Regions from separate parts of the Bacillus paramobilis genome, predicted to be linked through region 2. Evidence: predicted binding sites of a transcription regulator. Region 2 holds the regulator's gene; each other region holds the start of a gene.
The links. Region 2 encodes Rex, which represses fermentation and respiration genes when NADH is low (regulators of the CRP and FNR family bind a similar motif). Its sites were predicted from a motif close to TTGTGAAATATTTCACAA; they were not measured.

Region 1 (2,208 bases), 700 kb from region 2:
CGGTTAAACCCGCTGTTGTAACAGAAACATGTAAATCCTCTGAAATAGATGGTAATAAACCGACACTAATAAATTCGGTTGTACCAATTCCAAACGCACTAATTGCTAGCGCTAATAAAGCAAACATACTTCTTCGATTCGTCTGCATAGCCGAAGAAGATACTGTATATGAATTCAATTGAACTCCTCCTTAATGCGAGAAATCCAATCATAATAGTATGAAAAAAGGCCTTTTTTCTTCTACAAAAATATATTTACTGCTCATATATGCTATTATGAATGGCTTCACTCTTTTTTTGAAGAACGCACTTAAAAGTACGATAGGTACCAAAAAGTAACATAGGCACTTTTTAGTACCGTACTACTCATTTCCCTCTTACTTATGCTATTATGGAACATATTCAACATGATAAAAAGTACGTACTTTAAAGTGCTATAGGTACTTTTTAGTAACATTTAAATTATTTAGCTTCTTTTGTTGGAAAACTGACATCTACATTCATCAAAGGAGATTTTTATATGAAGAAATATAATATTCCCGTTGAAGCAACTTTAGAGGTTATCGGCGGAAAATGGAAAGTCGTTATTCTTTGCCACTTAACGAAAGGGACAAAGAGAACGAGTGAATTAAAACGTCTCATGCCTGGTATTACACAAAAAATGTTAACACAGCAATTACGCGAATTAGAAGAAGATGGAGTTATTCAAAGAAAGGTATACAATCAAGTACCACCAAAAGTAGAGTATTCCCTTACAGACTACGGTTGGTCTTTAGAATCCATTCTTGATTCCCTTTGTACTTGGGGCGAATGCCATCTTGAAAAAAGCGGTAACACATCGATGCTAATAACAGAAGGTGAACAATAAAAAAAGGAAAAAATGAACATAAATTTGTCCATTTTTTCCTTTTTTTATTTATATATACGTACATTTCTAACCGTAACAAAATAATTTATGCGCTTTCATGCCTTGTCAGTACTACGTTATACGCTTAATATCGAATAATTAGGAATCATTTTTATGTTAACATAGGTGTATATAGTATATAATATAGGATATATATTATATACACTTTCCGGTAACGGAGCTTTCCATTATGCGGACAAGCCATGTATCGGACAGTTCATAAATAATAGGTAAGACATTATGGTTTTGGATTTATGATTTCAGCTTACTTGCTGGCATAAATTTAAAGGCATTTTATTGTGCTTTGTGAAACTTTGTATAAAGTTTCGCAAGCGTTTACTATCTTACCTATCAAAAATAAGAGTATTGCTATCGTAAAGGAGAATTGGAGATGCCAGAAACTATGACTCAAACAAAGCCAGAACAAGAAACTGTACAAATTTCTGCTAGCCAAGGACAACTTGATGTACTTGATCAGTTGTTAAAACCTGAGGTACAAGAATCATTAACTACACTAGTAGAACAGCTTCCAAAATTAACTGAGCTTGTTAACATTTTAACTAAGTCTTATGACTTCGCTCAAACTGTTGCTACTGATGAAGTATTAAAAAGCGACACTGTTGGTGCAATCACAGAGCTTGTAGAACCTGTAAAAGATACAGTGAAAAGCATGGCTGCTACTGCAATCGAAGCGAAAGATCGTGCTGACGAAAGCAACGAAGTTATCGGCCTGTTCGGTCTATTAAAATTATTAAAAGACCCACAAGCACAAAAAATGTTCCGCTTTGTGAACGCATATCTTCAAATTAGTGCAGAACGTAACAATAAATAATTTAACTTATAACAACAATTAGTAAAGACGGGGGATATCATACTATGTCAAAACAAATTGTCATCTTAGGCGCTGGTTATGGCGGTCTTCTTGCCGCTTTAAACGTACGTAAATATTACAGCAAATCAGAAGCACAAGTTACAGTGATTAACCAATACCCAACACACCAAATCATCACTGAACTACACCGCCTTGCAGCTGGTAACGTTGCTGAGCAAGCAATTGCAATGCCACTTACAAAGCTTTTCAAAGGTAAAGACATCGATCTTAAAATTGCAACAGTTGAGTCATTCTCAGTTGATAGCAAAGAAATTAAACTAGCTGGTGGCACTACTTTATCTTACGATGCACTTGTAGTTGCTTTAGGAAGTAAAACTGCTTACTTCGGTATTCCAGGACTGGAAGAAAACAGCATGGTATTAAAATCTGCTGCTGATGCAAACAAAATCTACAAACACGTTGAAGACCGT
Region 2 (2,208 bases):
GTCCACCGCTTAATGTAGAAATCGTCGTCTGGTGCGTTTCAACTGGGAAGCCAAGCCCACTTAAAATTGAACGAATATCTGCTTCGTACTGATAGCCACCTTGATCTTTATAATTTAATTGTAATTGGTCATAGTCAGCTAATAATCTTTCATATGTAGCCTCGTTTGAAAAGTTTTCTTCTTTGCCCATTTCTTGCTCTAGCCTTCGAAGCTTTGTCTCCATTTGCTGCAGGTGTGTAAAGACGGTTAACATTTCATCCCAAATTGTTAAAGACGTTTCTAACCCGGTATTTTGAGCTAAGTACCCGATTGAGACATCTTTTGGTTTTATAATTTCGCCGCCATCATGAGATAGCTCACCAGCTATTATTTTTAATAACGTAGATTTACCGGCTCCATTTCGTCCGACTAATGCGATACGATCTTTCGTTTGAACTTCCAATTTTATGTTTGCAAGAATCGTTTCTGCACCGTATAATTTCGAAAGCGCGTTTACTTGTAATAAAATCAATGTTTTCACCTCAAATAATTTCTTAACTTTGCCATGTTTATATTTCTCAATCATACTAAAAATAGTGTATAGTTTAAAATAAAGAGAGAATACTTCTTCTCTTTATTATACAGGGAAATTCATGAGTGCTAAACTTCTGTATTTGATTCAAGTATATGAATAAAGATAGGAAGAGAGGAGAGGTTATATGGATCAGCAAAAAATTCCACAGGCCACTGCCAAACGATTGCCTCTATACTATCGATTTATCCAAAACTTATCTCTTTCTGGTAAGCAACGTGTTTCATCAGCCGAATTGAGTGAAGCGGTAAAGGTTGATTCCGCAACGATTCGAAGAGATTTCTCATATTTTGGAGCGTTAGGGAAAAAAGGTTATGGATATAACGTAAATTATTTATTATCATTTTTCCGTGAAACACTCGACCAAGATGATATAACACGTGTAGCACTTATTGGAGTAGGTAATTTAGGGACCGCTTTCTTACATTATAATTTCACGAAAAACAATAATACAAAAATTGAAATGGCGTTTGACGTTAGTGAAGAGAAAGTCGGAACAGAAATCGGGGGCATTCCTGTATATCATTTAGATGAATTAGAAGAACGTTTATCAACTGATATACAAGTGGCAATATTAACAGTACCCGCTACAGTAGCACAACCTGTAGCAGATAGATTGGCAGAAACGAATGTGCATGGTATTTTAAATTTCACACCAGCACGCTTAAATGTGTCAGACAATATAAGAATTCATCATATTGATTTAGCGGTAGAGTTACAAACACTTGTTTACTTTTTAAAGAATTATCCACAATAAAACGCAGAGGAAGCGACCTCTGCGTTTTATTATTGTTTTTTCTTTGTGAATTTAACTAAGATAAGGCGAAGTGCCAAATTAAAATCAATTGTTGCCATAACTGCAAATAGTATTGTCCACATATTCCAGATTGTATCTGTTACGTTCGTAATGGCGAAGCGTGTAAAGATACACCCTAGAAGGAAGTACAATGCAGCCATGAACAATGGTGAGTTTCTCATACTAAAAATCCTCCGATAAAGCCTTGCATTTTTTCAGCTTCTTTAATCATTTCTTGAATTTGTTCATTGCTCATTAAAACTTGAGCAACTGCAACTAATGTATTCATAGCAACATGAGCTGCGATAGGGACGATAATACGCTTCGTTTTTACATATAAAAAGGCGAATACGAGCCCCATAGAAGTGTATACCAATAGGTGAGTAAAATCAAAATGAATTGCTGCGAATACGAGAGAACTAATGATAGCAGCAATAAAGAAGTTAAACTTCTTATAAAGTGTACCAAATAAAATTTTTCTAAATACGATTTCTTCCAAGATAGGTCCTATTATAGATATGACGATAAGGAACCAAGGTGTCGTCCTAGCAATATCCATAAGTCTCGCTGTATTTTCTGATCCAGGTTTAATTCCTAATAAACGCATTTCTATCATGCCGGCAATACTTTGCGAGAAAAATGCTAAGAAGAAGCCGATAAAAATCCAACCAATCGTAGCTGGAATAGTAGAACGCGTTGTATCTAAACGTCTGTCGCGAATATCTGTTCTAAGTAACCAAAGTACGATACATAATGCAATAAAGAAGCTAATGATTGCCCAGTGGCCAGTTATGAGTTGAAATTTCTCTTCTCTAGTAAAGCCCCTGTTATCATAAAGTCC
Region 3 (2,208 bases), 870 kb from region 2:
CCGGAAAAGGAATTTATAGTGAACTACTCGCCACTTAGCAAAGCTTGAAGTGGTAGCTTCTCAGTTCCACGACGAAAGTAACCTTTCGGTAAATCCTTTAAATTATATAAAAATTAAGAGGTAGGAAGCAGTTTCCCGCCTCTTAATTATTTAGCAATTATTATAGTACTGGTGCCATTGTTTCTTTTAATACTTTTACAGAATGAGCGAATTTCGCTTTTTCATCTTCATTTAGCTCAAGTTCTACGATTTCACGTACACCTTCGCGGTTAATAACAGCTGGAACACCTACGAAAGCATCTTGCTCACCATATTGTCCTTCAAGGTATGCAGATACAGTTAATACGCTGTTCTCGTTGCTTAAGATTGCTTTAGTTACACGAAGTAGTGACATACCGATTCCGTAGTAAGTTGCACCTTTACGCTCGATGATATGGTAAGCTGCATCACGTACGTTTTCGAAGATTTTATCTAAGTCTTCTTGTTTGTACTGTTCGTTGTTAGCTAAGATTGTTTCTAGTTTTTGTACACCGATAGTAGCGTGGCTCCATACTGGAAGTTCAGTGTCACCGTGTTCACCAACGATGTAAGCATGAACGTTACGTGGATCTACATCTAAGTAGTCACCTAACATGTAACGGAAACGAGCAGAGTCTAAAGTAGTACCAGAACCGATTACGCGCTCTTTTGGTAGACCAGATTCTTTCCAAGTTACGTAAGTTAAAATATCAACTGGGTTAGTTGCGATTAAGAAGATTCCATCGAATCCGCTATCCATAATACCGCGAACGATTTGTTTAAAGATTTTTGTGTTTTTCTCAACTAAATCTAAACGAGTTTCACCTGGCTTTTGTGGTAATCCAGCAGTGATAACTACTAAATCTGCATCTTTACAATCTGCATAGCTACCGCTCCAAACTTTTGTTGGTGATGGAGAGAATGGTACCGCATGGCTTAAGTCCATTGCTTCTCCTTCTGCTTTTGCTTCATTAACATCTACAAGTACGAATTCTTCAGCTACACCTTGGTTGATCATTGAGTAAGCGTAACTACAACCTACAGCTCCTGTTCCTACTAATACTACACGATTGATACCTTTTTTCATGTTAATTTCCCCTCTCTATTGTTCACATCTATTTTTTTATGATTGTTTAAGTAATTAATTAAAATACTAATTTAATGTTGTTTAACTTCTTTACATTCATATTGTAGCACGTATTATTGTGAATTACTTCACAAATTATGACCTATTTGTGAACTTTTTCACATAGAGTGTAAAGTTATTAAATCAAGTATGAAATCAATCTCAATGGAGGCGTTTTCTTTAGATTGTGAAAGGTATTTTGTCGGTAAAGGAAATTATTCCAGCGATTTTTGCACTATATAGACTTACCAACAAAACTCGACAATGATAATAGCATAAAAAACGCCATCCTTTCTGCATATTTCTACAAAAAGAATAGCGTCTTTTGATTATATGGATACAAATTTATCTTAACTGGATATCGATGTTTTTTCCATACACGTCAAATTAACATACCATCACTTATTAACATTCAATAGACATGGAAACCTAGCCAAGCTCTTCAATTATTGTAGCAACACAGTCGTTTTCAAATCTTCAGCACCTCCATTTTTTAATGTATCATTTAGACCACTAAGATACGCGGGCTCAATTGTTAACGATTTTGGAGGATTATCCATCGGTGGAAGAGCTAAAACAACATGGTGTCCGTATAATCCCGTGCTACCAACTTGCAAGCTGACTCCTTCGTAGATTTTTCCTTTATCATCAGTGACAGTATAATCAAGTGCTGGCCAGCTATCATTAGCTTCCATTTCTTTTGGATAATCAAAGGTCAAATCAATCCTCGTTGAAAGTGAAGAAAAGATTACTTGATCTACTGTTAATGCATACAGATTATCTTTCGTTAATGTTTTTATATTAGGAGTAAATTTACGAATCTCACCTTTAACTTTTGTAAGAGGAAATGCTACGTTCCATGTTCCTGTTTGTCCAAATAAATCTTTCCCATGGACGGAAACATCAATTTTATCACCAAATTCACCGTAATTAGCCAGAGTAAATTCATGCTGCTCAATAATAGTGTTTTGTCCTTTTGACTTCTGTGCAGTAGAACCTATTGCAGCTCTAACTTCTTTCCCATTAATGGTTACATAACTAAATCCAGCTTTCTCTTCATTACT

Region 1: a site for Rex is predicted at 1,221-1,238, ahead of AABL52_RS02085 (DUF1641 domain-containing protein). Genes of this name have one in related genera too.
Region 3: a site for Rex is predicted at 1,222-1,239, ahead of AABL52_RS03120 (L-lactate dehydrogenase). Genes of this name have one in related genera too.

What each region holds. Positions count from the first base shown of each region.
Region 1 is NZ_CP151108.1:434,574-436,781, reverse strand. Features, by position in the region: gene AABL52_RS02095 (MFS transporter) at 1-148, opposite strand, end outside; gene AABL52_RS02090 (winged helix-turn-helix transcriptional regulator) at 520-867, shown strand; gene AABL52_RS02085 (DUF1641 domain-containing protein) at 1,298-1,738, shown strand; gene AABL52_RS02080 (NAD(P)/FAD-dependent oxidoreductase) at 1,783-2,208, shown strand, end outside.
Region 2 is NZ_CP151108.1:5,023,713-5,025,920, reverse strand. Features, by position in the region: gene AABL52_RS25570 (ABC-F family ATP-binding cassette domain-containing protein) at 1-511, opposite strand, end outside; gene AABL52_RS25565 (redox-sensing transcriptional repressor Rex) at 699-1,328, shown strand; gene AABL52_RS25560 (YdiK family protein) at 1,358-1,549, opposite strand; gene AABL52_RS25555 (CPBP family intramembrane glutamic endopeptidase) at 1,546-2,208, opposite strand, start outside.
Region 3 is NZ_CP151108.1:606,002-608,209, reverse strand. Features, by position in the region: gene AABL52_RS03120 (L-lactate dehydrogenase) at 161-1,105, opposite strand; gene AABL52_RS03115 (DUF4179 domain-containing protein) at 1,591-2,208, opposite strand, start outside.